Regions from separate parts of the Arthrobacter sp. SRS-W-1-2016 genome, predicted to be linked through region 1. Evidence: riboswitches for the same ligand, from Rfam matches in the RefSeq annotation. Region 1 holds a riboswitch; each other region holds the start of a gene.
The links. A riboswitch is a leader RNA that binds a small molecule or an ion and turns the genes downstream of it on or off. The one in region 1 is predicted to bind thiamine pyrophosphate.
Positions count from the first base shown of each region.

Region 2: it holds a riboswitch for thiamine pyrophosphate, as region 1 does, so the genes downstream of both, thiO (glycine oxidase ThiO) here and thiC (phosphomethylpyrimidine synthase ThiC) in region 1, are expected to answer to the same signal.
Region 3: it holds a riboswitch for thiamine pyrophosphate, as region 1 does, so the genes downstream of both, thiD (bifunctional hydroxymethylpyrimidine kinase/phosphomethylpyrimidine kinase) here and thiC (phosphomethylpyrimidine synthase ThiC) in region 1, are expected to answer to the same signal.
Region 4: it holds a riboswitch for thiamine pyrophosphate, as region 1 does, so the genes downstream of both, BMF89_RS12215 (ECF transporter S component) here and thiC (phosphomethylpyrimidine synthase ThiC) in region 1, are expected to answer to the same signal.

Region 1 covers NZ_MTPV01000068.1:69,407-73,598, forward strand. The annotation lists gene BMF89_RS18940 (alpha/beta hydrolase) at 1-309, shown strand, start outside; gene thiC (phosphomethylpyrimidine synthase ThiC) at 352-2,157, opposite strand; TPP riboswitch at 2,153-2,260, opposite strand; gene BMF89_RS18950 (amidohydrolase family protein) at 2,354-3,448, shown strand; gene BMF89_RS18955 (VOC family protein) at 3,526-4,192, shown strand, end outside.
Region 2 covers NZ_MTPV01000067.1:18,790-22,981, forward strand. The annotation lists gene BMF89_RS17345 (RNB domain-containing ribonuclease) at 126-1,640, opposite strand; gene thiE (thiamine phosphate synthase) at 1,678-2,367, opposite strand; TPP riboswitch at 2,394-2,513, shown strand; gene thiO (glycine oxidase ThiO) at 2,505-3,809, shown strand; gene thiS (sulfur carrier protein ThiS) at 3,806-4,042, shown strand; gene BMF89_RS17365 (thiazole synthase) at 4,046-4,192, shown strand, end outside.
Region 3 covers NZ_MTPV01000071.1:63,105-67,296, reverse strand. The annotation lists gene thiD (bifunctional hydroxymethylpyrimidine kinase/phosphomethylpyrimidine kinase) at 149-1,669, opposite strand; TPP riboswitch at 1,661-1,757, opposite strand; gene BMF89_RS19400 (Rne/Rng family ribonuclease) at 1,904-4,192, opposite strand, start outside.
Region 4 covers NZ_MTPV01000049.1:53,299-57,490, forward strand. The annotation lists partial or broken gene mnhG (monovalent cation/H(+) antiporter subunit G) at 1-17, shown strand, start outside; gene BMF89_RS12205 (DUF4235 domain-containing protein) at 167-427, opposite strand; gene BMF89_RS12210 (NUDIX domain-containing protein) at 479-1,201, opposite strand; TPP riboswitch at 1,396-1,532, shown strand; gene BMF89_RS12215 (ECF transporter S component) at 1,608-2,237, shown strand; gene BMF89_RS12220 (ABC transporter ATP-binding protein) at 2,237-3,847, shown strand; gene BMF89_RS12225 (energy-coupling factor transporter transmembrane component T) at 3,844-4,192, shown strand, end outside.

The DNA.
Region 1 (4,192 bases):
CGCCGCGCGTTTTCCTCGGAGGCGGCGGTCCTCAGCACCCCTGAGGCCCGGCGTACCGCCCGGCGGCTGAGGCTCCAGGCAGCGCCGTGGGAAGCGCCCCTGCACATCGTGCCGGGAGTCCCCACGCTTGTCCTGACCGGTGGTTGGGAGCCCCTGTACGAAGAGATCGCCGGCTACTTGCAGGAAACCGGTGCCCTCCACCGCGTTGCGGCTGGAGGACACCGGCCTCATGATTCAGTTGAAGGAGACCGGATGATCCGGTCCTTCATCGCGGATGTCAGCCGCGCCGGATCAGTGCAAGCTTCCTGATCAGTCCAAGCTTCCTGATCAGTTCAGGCTTCCTGACGTCACTCAACGTTTTCCTGCGGGAACCTCGAGCTCGGGCAAGTAGACCTTGCCGCCGGATGCCAGGAATTCCTGGCTCTTTTCGCGCATCCCGCTGTACATCTCCGCGATGGCCGCCTGGGAATCCGCCGAGCCGTATTCGTCGCGGATGTCCTGGCTGATGCGCATGGAGCAGAATTTCGGTCCGCACATGGAGCAGAAATGCGCCGTCTTGGCCGGTTCCGCCGGGAGAGTCTCGTCGTGGAACGATTCGGCCGTGACCGGATCCAATGACAGCGCAAACTGGTCACGCCAGCGGAACTCGAAGCGGGCCTTGGACAGGGCATCGTCGCGTTCATGGGCGCCGGGGTGTCCCTTCGCAAGGTCAGCGGCGTGGGCGGCGATTTTGTACGTGATCACGCCGGTCTTGACGTCGTCCTTGTTCGGCAGGCCCAGGTGTTCCTTCGGGGTGACGTAGCAGAGCATCGCGGTTCCGTAGCGTGCGATCTCCGTGGCGCCGATGGCCGAAGTGATGTGGTCGTAGCCCGGGGCAACGTCGGTCACGAGCGGGCCGAGGGTGTAGAACGGTGCGCCGTCGCACAGCTCCTGCTGCCGCTCGACGTTCTCGCGGACGAGGTGGAACGGGATGTGCCCGGGGCCTTCCACCATGACCTGCACGTCGTACTTCCACGCCCGCTTCGTGAGCTCCGCGAGAGTGTCGAGCTCGGCGAACTGCGCGGCGTCGTTGGCGTCTGCCGTCGCTCCCGGACGCAAGCCGTCGCCGAGCGAGAACGCGACATCGTACTTGGCAAAGATTTCGCAGAGTTCGTCGAAATGCGTGTAGAGGAAGTTTTCCTCATGGTGCGCCAGGCACCAGCCCGCCATGATGGAACCGCCGCGGGAAACGATGCCAGTCACGCGGTTCGCCGTCAGCGGCACGTAGCGCAGCAACACGCCGGCGTGGATGGTCATGTAGTCGACGCCCTGCTCGCACTGTTCGATGACGGTGTCGCGGAAGATCTCCCAGGTGAGCTTGTTGGCTTCGCCATTGACCTTCTCAAGGGCCTGGTAAATCGGCACGGTGCCGATCGGCACGGGGGAGTTGCGGATGATCCATTCGCGGGTGGTGTGGATGTCGTCGCCGGTGGACAGGTCCATGACGGTGTCGGCGCCCCATTGGGTGGCCCACTGCAACTTGTCCACTTCTTCGGCGATGGAGCTGGTGACGGCCGAGTTGCCGATGTTGGCGTTGATCTTCACCAGGAACGCCTTGCCGATGATCATCGGTTCGGATTCGGGGTGGTTGATGTTGTTGGGGATGATGGCCCGGCCGGCGGCGACTTCACTGCGGACCAGTTCCACATCGCAGTTCTCGCGAAGCGCGACGAACTGCATTTCGGGCGTCACGATGCCCTGTCTGGCGTAATGCATCTGCGTGACGGTCTTGCCCTCGACGGCGCGGCGGGGCACCGGCTGTGCGCCCTTCCACTCCGCGGAGGCGGCGCCGCGGCGCACGGCCGACTTGCCGTCGTCGAGCAGGTTCCGTTCGCGGCCGCTGTAGGCCTCGGTGTCGCCGCGGGCTTCGATCCACTCGCTGCGGAACGGCTCGAGGCCAACCACGGGATCACTTCCTGGCCCGGCGGTGCGGTACACCTGGAAAGGCGCGTTGGCCTCGCCGTTGGGGGATGGCTCCAGGGCGATTTCCGTGACCGGAACCCGGATTCCCGTCTCAGTGTCTTCCAGGAACACGAGGGAATGCGACTTGAGGGACTGGGTCACTTCTTGAGCCGATCCGTTTTGGGTAGGGCTCAGCTGTGTTTCTTTGGTACTCAAAGGATTACTCACTTCCTTCGCCGGCATTACCCGGACAGGTTCAACGGTCGCAGGCCGCGTCAGCCCGATCTCAGCCCTTGCAAGGGCCCCCGTGTGGTCGTAGACGAAGCTACCACAGCCGGGAGTCCTTGAGACAGATGTGACCGAGGACAGACGTCACTGCCCTGGCGACGGCGCCTGAGTCTAGGGTGGATTCATGGCGGAAATCATCGAATTCAGCGGCGCCGTCCTCACCGGGCCGGAAGAGGATCTGCGCGGCCTCTGGTCGGTCGACGGACGGCTGACCTTTGTCCGACCCCTCGCGAAGCCGGACGTCGTGCTGGACGGATGGGTGCTGCCCGGCTTGGTCGACGCGCATTGCCATGTTGGCTTGGGCAAGGGCGGAGCCGTCGACGAGGAGACTGCCCGCTTGCAGGCGACGGCGGACCGGAATGCCGGGACACTCTTGATCCGCGACGCCGGTTCCGCGAGCGACACGCGCTGGCTGCAGCGCCGGACGGACATGCCGAGGATCATCCGGGCAGGCAGGCACATCGCGAGGCGACGGCGGTACATTCCCGGCCTGGCCGAGGAAGTCGAACCGGAGGATCTGGTGGAGGCGGTGCGCAAGCAGGCACGGTCCGGAGACGGCTGGGTCAAGATCGTCGGGGACTGGATCGACCGCTCCGCCGGGGATCTCGGCCCGTCCTTTCCGGCGGCCATCGTCAAGGACGCCGTCGCGGCGGCGCACGACGAGGGGGCCCGGGTGACCGCCCATTGCTTCGCCGAAGGGACGATCGACGACATGCTCGACGCCGGCATCGACTGCATCGAGCACGCGACTGGTCTCCTCCCGCACCATATTCCCCGGCTGCTGGACCAAGGCGTACCGATCGTCCCCACCCTCATCAACATTGCGACGTTCCCGGACATCGCGAAGCAGGCGGAAGCGAAGTTCCCCCGTTACGCCGCCCACATGATCGCGCTCTGGGAGCGTCGGCATGAGCGGGTCCTCGAGGCGTTCGACGCCGGAGTGCGGGTATATGCCGGAACCGACGCCGGCAGCGTCATCAAGCACGGCCGGATCGGCGAGGAGATCCTGGAACTGCACCAGGCGGGCCTGCCGCCGGCCGCCGCGCTCGACGCGGCCTGCTGGTCCGCCCGCGAGTGGCTGGGTGCCGACGGCATCAGCGAAGGCGCCAGTGCCGACGTCGTGCTCTACGCAAACGATCCCCGCGCGTCCCTTGAGGCGGTGCTGAAGCCGCAATGCACCGTGTTGCGGGGACGCCTTTTCGGAAGTGCCGGGCATTAGGAATAAATTGAAGCTTCAAGTAATTTAGATGTATAGAGGTTGCCGAAGGGCGGCGCCACAAAAGCCGGGAGTTGCACATGACCATCACATCCAGCCAGGATCTCCTTCCTGCCGAACTCACCATGGGCACCGTCATGCTCAAAGTGGGGGACATGAAGCTCATGGGCGACTACTACCAAAGGGCGCTCGGCCTGGACATCGTCGCCGAGCAAGACGGCGGACTCTACTTCGGCCGGCTCGGCAAGCCGTTGGTGCACCTCGCTCCCGCCTCCGGTCTCCAGATCCCGGGCCGCGGAGAGGCCGGACTCTTCCACACGGCTCTGCTCTTCGCGGACCAGTCCTCGCTCGCCGCAACTGTTGCCTCCGCAGCGCAGTACGAGCCCCACGCCTTTGTCGGCAGCGCCGACCACCTGGTCAGCGAGGCCTTCTACTTCACCGACCCCGAGGGCAACGGAATCGAGCTCTACTACGACAAGCCCCGCGAAGGCTGGGAGTGGAACGGCGGTTCGGTCGTCATGGACAGCCTGCCGCTCCCGCCGCAGCGCTACCTCCAGCAGTACCTGAGCGAAACGGCGGTGGCCGGCCAGCACGAGGCGGGCGCCGGCGTCGGGCATGTCCACCTCCAAGTGGGGGACGTCAAGACCGCCCATGACTTCTACGTCGACACCTTGGGCTTCGAGCAGACGGCCGGCTGGCACGGGCAGGCACTGTTCGTCTCCGCCGGGGGCTACCACCACCACATGG
Region 2 (4,192 bases), on a different contig from region 1:
GGCGGGCTTGTTGATGTCAAAAAATGAACTGAATCAACGACCGGGCATCCATTACTACTTACACAGTCTAGCGTCTGGGGACAATAAACCCCGGATCGCGGTCCCGGGCCCGCGAACGAAGTGCGCTACGGGAGGAGCTCGAAGGTGATTTGGCGGGTGGCAATGTCCGCGTGAAGCAGTTTCACGCGGACCTTCGTTCCGGACTCCATTTCGCCATCGCAACGAGCGGTGACCGCGGGCTCGGCGATCTGCACGACACCGTAGGGGCCGTGCTGGGCTCCGTTTCCGTTGCCGTTTCCGTTGTTGCCGTTGTGGCTGTTCCCGTTGCCATTTCCGTTGTTTTTGGCGGGCTTCGATCCGGAAATCACCACGGCGTCGAATTCCTGTCCGATGTGGTTGACAAGGAGCGCTGCCTCCACCGTGTCCAGGGCCAGGTGCTCCATTTTCGCGGCCAGCTGGTCGGATGACGCCATGATCTCGGGCAGGCTCGGCAAAGCGTCCCGGGCCCATGCTGGTATCTCGGTTCCATTGCTGAGCGCTTCGCAGATGACCAGGACAAATCGATCGACCAGCCGGCGCAACGGAGCGGTGGTGTGGGCATAGGGTGCCCCGATGGCGGACTGCATCACGCTGTCCGGGACCTCGCCGTCGAAAGGCGTGTAGCCGGCACCACGGAAAAGCAGTCCCGCTGAATGGAGGATGGCCAGTTGCCGGGGGTCCTTGGCATCGAGGCTCCGCAGGTACTCGCCATAGCTGGTCCCCTCGGTCCAAGGTTTGCCAAGCGCCCCGGTTTGCCGTTTGAAATGGAGCAACGAACGCTCATCGGGGGCGGGCATGGTCCGTAGGATTCCCACTTTGCCGTCGAGCATCAGCTGGGCGGCTGCCATCCCGGTCATGAGCGAAATCTGGGCGTTCCAGTCCTCCACCGGCAGCGAGGGAGCTGCGACGATCCTGTAGCCCTCGCCGTCGGGCAGCTGCACGATTTCCTGCTCAGGCATGTTCAGGCTGGCTCCGCCGCGGCGGCGTTCGAGTTCCACCCGCTTGAGTCCGACCTCCTTGAGGAGATGAAGGACGGGATCGGCCGCGCCGGAATCGATCTCCGCCTGCACGCCTTTGTAGTCGAGCTTGGCGCGGCTGCGTACGCTTGCCCGACCCACAGAGACGGTGCGGAACTCCGCTTCGGCGTCGAGTTCGAAGTCCCACACGAACGCGCCGCACGTCTGGCCGGCCAACAGGCTTCCGGCGTGCTCGCTGATGATCTCGGGGTGCAGCGGTATGCGGCCGTCCGGGGCATAGTACGTTTGCCCGCGGTGGCGGGTTTCGGCGTCGAGCGCTCCTCCCGGGGGCACGAAGGAGGGCACATCGGAGATGGCGTAGAGGACCCTGTAACCATCGCCGGACCGGTCGATGAAGAGCGCCTGATCGAGATCCGTGGAAGAGGCCGGGTCGATCGTGATGAACGGAACGTCCGTGAGGTCCTGCACCGGCAGGGTGTGTCCGGAAACCGCCGCTTCGGCGTCGCGCAGCGCTTCAGCGGGATAGCCTGCAGGCAGCTCGAGTTCAGTCCGAAGCGCCGCCAGTGCTTCCGCGAGCTGATTCGACGTTTCACTGACATTCGGGGCTATCCGCTGATGTGACACGAAAGTCAGGGTAACTCCAAAATCTTTCGGCGTCTCGCTAGGCCGCCGCAGCGTCAAGGGCGGCCAGGAGTGCCTGGGCTGCCGCCGTCGGATCCTCTGCCTCGGTGATGGCGCGGACCACTACGATGCGGCTTGCACCGGCCTCCACTACCTCTTCGACGTTGCCCAGATCGATGCCCCCGATCGCGAACCAGGGGAGCACCACGCCGCCGACTGTCTCAGCGTCTGCCTGCTTCACCGCGCTGGCGGCGTACTTCACCAGATCGAGCCCGACGGCGGAGCGTCCCGGCTTGGTAGGGGTGGCCCACACCGGCCCGACGCAGAAGTAGTCCAGGCCGCTGCGGCCAGGCGACGCGGCGATGGCCGCGTCGATCTGTTCCGGCGTGTGCGTGGAGAGGCCGATGATGGTGGGGTCGTGGAGCAGCTTCCGGGCCGAGCGCAGCGGAATGTCCTTTTGGCCGATATGGAACACCGGTGCACCCGAGAGGGAAGCGACGTCCGCCCGGTCGTTGACTGCCCAGAGACGGCCGTGACGGTGCGCCACGGATTGCAGGATCTCCAGGAGTTCCAGTTCCTCGGCGGCTTCAATCGTCTTGTCACGCAGCTGGATGATGTCCACGCCGCCCTCGAATGCGGCATCGACAAATTGCTCAAAATCACCCTGTTGCTTGCGGGCGTCGGTGCAGAGGTACAGGCGGGCGGTGGTGTGGACATCGTGCTGGGTCATGGAAACAGAGTAGTTCCTCTAAACTGGGCTGGTACCGCGGGAGCCGCGGCGGCGGTCACAATCGCCGCGCGGCTGAGAGGGCTTCAGCGCCGACCGCTTGACCTGATCCGGCTAGTACCGGCGTAGGGAAGGACTCCATGGAAGAAGCAAACACCCGGAACGGGCCCCTCCACGCGGATGTCGCGGTGATCGGGGGCGGTGTCATTGGCCTCGGCATCGCGGGGGAAGCCCGCAGATCCGGCCGTTCGGTTGCCCTCATCGATCCCGCACCGGCCAGCGGCGCTACGTTCGCGGCAGCGGGAATGCTGGCGCCCGTCAGCGAATTGCACTACCAGGAAGAGGACCTCCTGGAGCTCATGCTCGAATCATCGGCGTTGTGGCCGGGCTTCGAACGCAATGTGACCGGCTCAAGCGCCGGGCGCGGCACGGGTTACCGCACGACGCCGACCCTCGCCGTCGGTGCGGACGCCGCGGACCGCCGGGCGCTCGCCGACCTTCGGGACGTCCAGCTCGCCCATGGCTTGGTGGTGGAATCCGTTCCGTTGCGCGAGGCGCGGGAGCGAGAGCCGCTCTTGAGCCCGCAGATTTCCTGTGCTTTCGATATCCCGGGCGATCACCAAGTGGATCCGCGCCGGCTCTCGGCCGCGATTCTCGCCGCCTTGGCAAACCACCAGCCCGGCGATTCGAGCTGGATCGCGGGGGCAGGGGACGGGTTTGCGGTCCACGACACTGCGGCGGGCCTCCTGTGGGAGGACGGGCGCGTCGTCGGGACGGTGCTCGGCTCGGGCGCCAACGTTCTCGCCACGGAAACAGTAGTAGCCAACGGACTTGATGCTGCCCGCTTGAACGGCCTGCCGGATGGATTGTCGCTGCCATTGCGTCCCGTGTACGGCGACATACTGCGGCTGCGCGTCCCGGAGCATCTGCAGCCCCTTGTCACCGCCACCGTCCGTGGGATGGTGCGCGGAGTGCCCGTGTATATCGTTCCCCGCGACGACGGGACCGTGGTGATCGGCGCAACGCAACGCGAAGACGGTTTGTCGGCGTCCGGGGGAGGAGCCAACCCGGTGTCAGCAGGGGGCGTGTACCAATTGCTCCGCGACGCCCAGGTACTGGTTCCGGCTGTCGCCGAACTGGAACTCCTCGAGGCGACCGCCCGTGCCCGCCCTGGCACACCGGACAACGCACCGCTGTTGGGCCGTGTCGAAGGTCGCGAAGGAACCGTGCCCGGCCTCATCGTGGCCAGCGGCTTTTTCCGGCACGGCGTGCTCCTCACCCCTGCAGCGGCGCAAATCTGCGTCGGACTCATGGATGGCACCGTCGATCCGCGGTGGAACAAATTCCGCCCGGACCGCTTCTCCCGCCCGCTGTCAGCAGCAAGGGCATCCACAGGCGGCCCATCGGCCGACACCCCACATCCCCTTCCGAAGGACCACGCATGAACATCAAATTGAACGGCGCAGACCACACACTGGGCGACGGCGCGTCCGTGACCACACTCGTCAGCCACATCACCGGACGGGTTGTTGACCCCAGCGGCCAGGCGGCCGACGGACGCAAGATCGGCGTCGCCGTCGCACGCAATTCCGAAGTGGTGCCGCGCAGCCAGTGGGCTGCCACCGCGCTCGCAGAGGGCGACGAACTCGAAATCGTGACCGCAGTACAGGGAGGCTGAACAATGACCATAGGAAGCACTCACGCAGCAAGCACCCGAACCGACGCCCTGGTAATCGATGGTGTTGAGTTCGGCTCGCGCCTCATCATGGGAACCGGCGGAGCCCCGAGCCTGGACGGCCTGGGAGCAGCGCTGTTGGCCTCCGGCACC
Region 3 (4,192 bases), on a different contig from region 1:
CTGCCACAGACTGGCTATGCCGCCATCCGGTACCGTGCCCGTCAACCTTACCCTGCCGGCCGGGAAAATCCCGGATCCTCACGCCGACACGCTGCGGCGTCCGACGGAATGGCGCCGCCATCCCGTCCTTCCGCACCAGGAAACGGGTTCAGCCGTGCAGCCTTGGGGCATCAAAGAACGCAGTTTCATAGCGGCAGGATTCGGAGAATGCCTCCATCATGGCCGTGCGCTCGGCAGGAGAAGCGGCCCGTGCGGCCGCATCCGTGATGTCGATCGCCTTGCGGGTGGCCTCGGCGAACGCCTCGTCCGCGTATGTACGCAGCCAGTCCGCATAAGGGTGCTCGTCCGACGCTCCGGCCTGAAGGTAGCCATGGTGGAGCTGCCGTCCCACCTCGGCGTACAACCAGTAGCAGGGCAGCACGGCAGCCAACAGCACGGCATAGCTGCCCGACGCCGACGCCGCGAGCAAGTGGTCGACGTAGGCCTTGGTGACGGGGCCTTGTTTTTCGCTTACCTGCCGTCCGCTGAGCCAATTCCGATGGAGCTCGGACTCGACTTCAAGGCACATCTGCGAGCCGCGGGCCCAGAACAGCTGTTCGTTTTCGCTGGGGGCAAGGGCGCTTGCCCTGGCCAGGACCCTGGAATAGCCGTTGAGATAGATGGCATCCTGGGACAGGTAGTAGCTGAACTGCGCTTCGCCGAGGGCGCCGGTTTGCAAATGTTGGATGAAGTCCAGGCCATAAATAGCCGCAAGTTCCGATTGGGCTGCGTTCCACATCCGGACGGCGAAATCCCCTGGCTGCAGCTCTTGCTGGAGTGCGTGGAAATGATGGATCGGCCCGTTGCCCTTCCCCACTTCCAGCACCTCGGACTGGGTCAGCGCCTCCTGTAGCCAAGGCTTGACCACGCGCAGGGCAGATTCCCAATCGCCGAGCCGCGCCTTCGCCGTAGCCATCGCCGACGACAGGGAACATCCCGTGCCGTGGCTGTTGCGGGTCTCCACACGTTGGCCGGCGAATTCCACCACGTCCTGGCTCAGGACTCCCCCGGTGTTGACCAGGGCATCGGGGCAGCCCGCTCCCTGCAGGTGTCCGCCCTTCACCAGGACGGTGTTTCCGCAGGCAGCTGCCAGTCGCTTGCCCTGCTCCAGCGCCGATGCCCAGTCAGTCGCCTCAGCTTCGCCAAGCAGCATGGCCAATTCGGGAAGGTTGGGGGTGACCAGGTCGGCGAGGGGCAGCAGCTCCCGCAGCGCGGTTTCAGCGGATTCCGCGAGGAGCCGGTCGCCACTGGTGGCGATCATCACCGGATCCAGCACGACGACGGCGGGACGCGCCTCGCCGAGCCAGCGGCGGACTTCGTGGATGACCGCGGTGTCCCCGAGCATGCCGATTTTGACGGCATCGACCGTGATGTCGTCGCTGATGGCATCCAATTGCTGGCGCAGGAACTCCACGGGAGGCACATGGACGGCAGTGACTCCTCGCGTGTTTTGTACGGTGAGCGCCGTGATGACGGCCATGCCGTAGCCGCCGTTGGCCGCAATGCTTTTCAGGTCGGCTTGGATCCCGGCACCACCCGAGGGATCCGAGCCGGCGATGCTGAGGACCCTGGGGATAGGGTTCCGGGCAGCCTTGAGCGGGTAGACGGCCGATTGCGCCGAAACAGTCATGCGAGACATCCCTTCGCCGGTGCTAACCGGACAGGTTCAACGGGTTTGGTCTCAGCCGGCTTGGTGCGCGGCACCCCGTGTCGGTCCCCTAGTTTAACCCGGATCACACCCCGCCTGCTGAAATCGCCCAATGCAACCGGGGCGTGCGGGGGCCAGGTGAAACAGCGGGAAACGCAGAAGCCCCGGCCGTTTCCACGAGAGTGGAACGGCCGGGGCCTCTGCAAGGTATTGCGCCTAGAGCTGTGACTTGGGCACGCCGACTCCGAGAATGATCGGCTCCGCTGCCGGCGTCGACTTGGCCGGTGCAGCGTCCGGTGCCTTGGCCTCGTGCGCGGCCCCACCGGAGGCAGCCACAGCGACCTCGTGGTGCTCGACGTTGGTGGCGTTGGCGGCACCCTGGGCACGGCTGGCACTGCGGTTGCGGCGGCCTCGGCGTCCACGCGAACCCGAGTCCGGGGATTCACCGCTTGCAACGCCCGCGCGGGCCTCTGCGGGGGTTCCCTGGGGTTCCGCGGCTGCCGGGGTGGTGCCGGGCGCCTCCCCGAGTCCCGCGAACGCCTGAGCCAACAGATCCAGGCTCATGGCAGGGGCGCCGCTCGCTGGCTCTTCCTCGTGGTGGACGAAGGGCAGGGCCACTTCCTCGCCGCCGAACCGCAGCACAGGCTTCGAACGTTCCTCGCCACCCGATGCAGCGGCAGGAGCCGGGGCGGCCGGGGTTGCGGGAGTTGCTTCGGCTACGTGCCCGTCAGCGAGCAATTCCGCCGCGTGGTGGAGCTCGTCGTCGTGCAGGTGGGCAGCGTGTGCTGCCGCCGCGATGGTGGCAAGGGCGGCGCGGGTGGCTGCCTGCCGGTTCGGATCGGTGGATTCGACCGTGTGGACCGGCACCGGAGGTGTGACCGGGAGTTCGGCAGTTCCCTGGCCCGCGCCCCTGCCGCGGCGGCGCTTGCGCTGCTCCGGGCGGACGGCCGGCTGTGACTCAGTGCGTGGGTGGTGGTGTTCAGCTGCCACCACGTTGGCCCGACGGTGCTCGACAGGCTCGTCGTGCGTGACGATTCCGCGCCCTGCGCACGTCTCGCACTGCTCGCCGAAGACCTCAAGCAGGCCGGTGCCCATGCGCTTGCGGGTCATCTGGACCAAGCCAAGCGACGTCACTTCGGCGACCTGGTGCTTGGTTCGGTCCCGGCCGAGGCACTCGACGAGGCGACGCAATACGAGGTCACGGTTGGATTCAAGGACCATGTCAATGAAGTCGATGACGATGATTCCGCCGATGTCGCGCAAGCGCAGCTGGCGCACCACTTCCTCGGCAGCCTCAAGGTTGTTCTTGGTGACGGTTTCCTCGAGGTTGCCACCGCTGCCGGTGAACTTCCCGGTGTTGACGTCCACAACCGTCATGGCCTCGGTGCGGTCGATCACGAGCGAACCACCGGAGGGCAGGAAGACCTTGCGTTCCAGCGCCTTGTGGATCTGCTCGTCCACGCGCCATGCCGAGAAAATGTCCTGGTCCGAGGTCCACTTCTCAAGGCGTCCCACCAGATCCGGCGCCACGTACGTGACATAGGCCTCGATGGTGTCCCAGGCTTCGTCGCCGGAGACGATCAGCTTGGAGAAGTCCTCGTTGAAGACGTCGCGGACAACCTTGATGGTGAGGTCCGGTTCGCCGTACAGGAGCTCCGGGGCCAGGATCTTGGTGGACGTGGACTGGCTTTCGATGCCTTCCCACTGGGCCCGCAAGCGGTTGATATCGTGCGTCAGCTCTTCCTCGGATGCACCCTCGGCGGCCGTGCGGACAATGACGCCCGCGTTCTCCGGGAGGCGATCTTTGAGGATCTTCTTCAGGCGGTTGCGCTCGACGTCGGGCAGCTTGCGGGAAATTCCCGTCATTGACCCGCCCGGCACGTACACGAGGTAGCGGCCGGGAAGCGAAATCTGGCTCGTCAGGCGCGCGCCCTTGTGGCCCACGGGGTCCTTGGTCACCTGGACCAGCACGGAATCGCCTGACTTCAGCGCGTTTTCAATGCGGCGCGGTTTGCCTTCCAGGGTGACGGCATCCCAGTTGACTTCGCCGGCGTAGAGCACTGCGTTGCGGCCGCGTCCGATGTCGACGAATGCCGCTTCCATCGACGGCAGCACGTTCTGGACCTTGCCCAGGTAAACGTTGCCGATGAGGGAGTCCTGTTGTGTCTTCGACACGAAGTGCTCCGCGAGCACGCCGTCTTCGAGGACACCAATCTGGATCCTGTCGTCGCGCTGGCGAACGATCATCTGGCGGTCGACGGACTCACGGCGGGCCAGGAATTCGGCCTCGGTGATGACCTGGCGGCGGCGGCCGGTCTCGCGGGACTCGCGGCGGCGCTGCTTCTTGGCTTCAAGGCGAGTGGAGCCCTTGACGCTCGTGACGCGGTCCGAGCTGCTGGTGGACTCAACATGCGGGCGCGGAGCGCGGACACGGGTGACCGTGTTGGGGGGATCGTCGTCTCCGCCACCTGTCAGTTCCAGGTCCTGATCGCCACGGCGACGGCG
Region 4 (4,192 bases), on a different contig from region 1:
TGGTGGTGCGGGCAGCCGGTCAACGGGCAGCGGAGAAAGCCCAGGAAGCGGCTTCGGAAATGCGCCACACCGGGAGCACGCGCGACGGAGGGAGCGCCCGGGAAAGCGGCAACGCCCGCGACGCCCGGGATAGCGGGAGCGCGGGCGCTAACGACGGGCCGTCCGCTTAGACGACGTCCTGTGTCTTTTCGAAGTGCGAGATGGCGCGCTTCGTACCCCGCCCCGCTACAACCTGGATGACGGCGCTGACAGCGGCGGAAATCAGGGCGAAGGTCAGGGCGGAACGCAGGCTCGCTTCCATGTCGTCGTTGCCCTTGGGTGGCTTGTTGCCTGTGGTTTTTTCCCACAGGGCGTTGACGAGCTTGGTGCCGGCGAAGCCTGCGCCGATGCTTACGCCGGTACCGAGCAGTTTGAAGAAGAAGTTCATTCCGGGACTCCTTGCGGGAGGAAACAGGACCGTCCCCAGCCTAACCCCACTTCAGGGCAGTTCCGGAGCACCGGATGGCGGCTGGTGCCTCAGCCGGAAGAACTCCTGCAGGGCCCCCGGCTTTGGACGCACGGGAACGATGTCCCGGCTCTCCCCCAGCACCGCTTCCATCGTGCCGAGGGCGAGGAGCTCATCCAGCAGAGCCAAGGTGGGCGGCATGAGCTTGAGCGTTCCGGCGGCTTCGGCATCAAGGATTGCGCGGACCGGCATCCACAGGGAGGATGACGCTTCCGTGGTCTGGTGCCTTGGCTCGGCACCGGAAACCGGGCAGGCCAGGTAGAAGTAGGTGTCGAAGCGCTTGGGCTGGTCTGCCGGGGTGACCCAGTTGGCCCACGGACGGAGGGTGGCGGCGTCGAGCTTCACCCCGGCCTCTTCGAAAACCTCGCGCTGTGCGGCCGCCAGTACGCGGCCGGCGTTGAAGCGGGCGGAAGAGGGCTCGACGGCGATGCTGCTCCGGTGCCACGCGGCGGCGTGCCGCTCCACGACGTCGTCCGCGAAGTCCCAGCCGGAGCTGTCCGCATGGTCCACCCGCCCGCCGGGGAAAACGACCATTCCCGCGGCAAAGTCCATCGTGGTCACCCGGTGCTGGACGAACACTTCCAAAGCGCACGCCGCATCTTGAGAGCCCTCCGGAACCGCGGCGTCGCGGACCAGGATCACGCTCGCGGCGAGTCTCGGTTCGGCCGTGCTGTTCGCTTCGTCAATCCCTGCCAAGACCGCTCCTTTGCCTGCGCTTCTGCGTCACATTCTGCTGGATCATTCTCCCAGTTTCCGCGGCCGCCCGCGTCATTCCGGGCCGGACTGCGCCCAACCCGCGAGTGATCCAGCAGAATCCGTCGATTCGCGTTCCGGCACAGCGCCCGCAACCGAGTCAAGGTGTAAACTGAACCACGCCCAAAAGGGCGGATTGATAACGACAGGGGAGCGCCGCCGTCGGGCTCGCAGCAATGCGGTACGGAGGACGGGCGCTGAGAGTGCGGACAGCCGCAGACCCTCGAACCTGATCCGGCTAGTACCGGCGCAAGGGAGTCGAGTTCTCATAGTGTCCGGAACCGGCACGGCGGAAGCCGCCCGCAGGAAACCGGAAACACTTTCCCCTCCTGTTCCTCAGGAGGACAAAATGACTGGTATTTCTGCAAGGCCGGGCCTCACCAAGCCTGCCTACAATTGGCGCGTCGTGGACATTGTCGTGGCGGCGCTGATCTCCATCGCCGGTGGCGTGATCTTCTGGGCATGGGACCAGATGGCTCTGGTTGCCACGCCTATGTCCGCCGGCTACCCGCCCCTGAGCGGCCTGATCGCCGGCGGGTGGATGATTCCGGCAGTCTTGGGCATGCTCATCGTGCGCAAGCCCGGTGCTGCAATTTTCTGCGAGACGGTGGCTGCCACCAGTGAGCTCATCATGGGTTCGCAGTACGGCACCACGGTACTGATCTCGGGCCTGCTCCAGGGCCTTGGCGCGGAACTCATCTTCCTGGCCTTCATGTACAAGAAGTTCAACCTGCCGGTGTCACTGCTGGCCGGTGCCGGCGCGGGCCTGTTCTGCGGCCTCAACGATTCCTTCCTGCCGTGGGGCTGGAACATCGCCTTCGAACCGGTCGACAAGCTCGCGTACATCGTGTTCTGCACGATTTCCGGTGCCGTTATTGCCGGAGCTTTGTCCTGGGTCGCGACACGCGGCCTGGCCAAGACGGGTGTCCTGAGTGCGTTCGCGTCCCGCAAGGCCGCTTCGGAGCCCGTCTTTTCCTGATGCCCAGTCCTGATTCCGGCACCTCTGCAGCGGTGCGACCCGCCGCCATCTCCGCGCAAGGTTGGGGCTGGCGGCACGCCGGCCGCACCACGCAGGCCATCCATGCCCTCGACCTGGACATCCGCCCGGGCGAGCGCGTGCTCCTGCTCGGCCCCTCGGGCGCGGGCAAGTCGACGCTCCTGCATGCACTGGCCGGTGTGCTGGGCGAGGAAGGGGACGACGCCGACGAGACCGGCTCGTTGCTGGTGGACGGTGTGTCGCCGAGGGCCCAGCGGGGCCGTGCCGGACTCATGCAGCAGGACCCGGAAACCCAGGTGGTGCTTTCCCGGTTGGGCGACGACGTCGCGTTCGGTGCCGAGAACCTTTGCGTGCCCCGGGAAGAGATCTGGAAGCGCGTCGGTGAAGCGCTCGACGACGTCGGGCTGCGGAATAGTGCGAGCGGCAACTTTGCGCTCGACCACCCGACGTCGGCCCTCTCCGGCGGGCAGAAACAGCGCCTTGCGCTGGCCGGCATCTTGGCGATGCGGCCGGGCTTGATCCTGCTGGACGAGCCGACCGCCAACCTGGACCCCGCCGGCGTGCTGGAGGTCCGTGACGCCGTGGGCCGCTGCCTCGACAAGACCGGCGCCACGTTGGTGGTGGTGGAGCACAGGGTCTCCGTCTGGAAAGACCTCGTGGACCGGATCGTGGTGCTCCAGCCGGGCAGTTCCTCCTCTGCGGGGGGCTCGACGCCGGCGGTTCTCCTGGACGGCGATCCCGAGACGGTGTTGGTTCAGGCGAGGGACATGCTCATTGCTGCGGGCGTCTGGGTGCCCGGGTACGTCCCGGCCACCAGGCCACGTTCGGGTACAGCGGCCGGCTTCGAGGCGGGGAGCTCCGGGGCGTCGGGTGGGGAGTTGCTCCTCGCCTCCCGGGAGCTCGCAGTGTCCCGTGAACGGTCGCGGCGCCGGGGTTTCACGACGATCCCGCCGCTTCCCGTGCAGTCCGGTCTCGACGCCGAGGTGCTCGCCGGGCAGGCACTGACCATCACGGGCCCCAACGGCGCGGGAAAATCCACCTTCGCTTTGACCCTCGCGGGGCTGCTGGCGCCGGTGTCCGGCGCGGTGACTGCCGCCGTCGGGCTCAGCGACGGCGCCGGCACGGACCCGTTCAAGTGGAAGGCCCAGCAGTTGATCTCGCGCATCGGGACGGTCTTCCAGGAGCCGGAGCACCAGTTTGTCACCGGCCGCGTGCTCGACGAGCTCATGTTCGGCCCCAAGCACCTTGGCCACGGCGAGGAGCGGGTGGACGAATTGCTGGAGCGTCTGCGCCTTCGGCATCTGGTGGACGCCAATCCGTACACGCTCTCCGGGGGCGAAAAGCGCCGGCTGTCAGTGGCCACGGTGCTCGCCGCGCACCCCCGGGTCCTGGTGCTGGACGAGCCCACCTTTGGCCAGGACGCGAACACGTGGGCTGAGCTTGCCTCGTTCCTGTCCGAACTGCTCGATGCAGGAACCTCCGTTGTGTCGGTGACTCACGATCGGGAATTCAGCTCCGTCCTGGGTGGCACCGAGATGCGGCTCGAGCCTGTGCTCCAGGGCGGGGCCCGGCAGGAAGCAGGTGCGGCATGAGGGAAGCCTTGACCCTGCGCGGCAACAATGCCCTCCTGACACGCGCCAATCCGTTGGCCAAGTTCGTGTCGGTCTTCCTGATCACCCTGGTGCTGGCGTTGTCCATCGACCTGGTGTCGGCTTCGACGGCGCTCTTGGGCGAACTGGCGTTGTTCCCGCTCGCGGGCCTTACCGTGCGTTTGCTCTGGCAGCGTGGCTGGCCGTTGATCATCGCGGCGGTGCTGGGCGGCTGGAGCACAGCGATCCTCTCGGCTGGCAGCGGCAGGACACTGCTCGACGTCGGGATCTGGTCAATCAGCGAAGGCTCGCTCCAGCTGGGAGTCGGCTTCATGCTGCGCGGCCTTG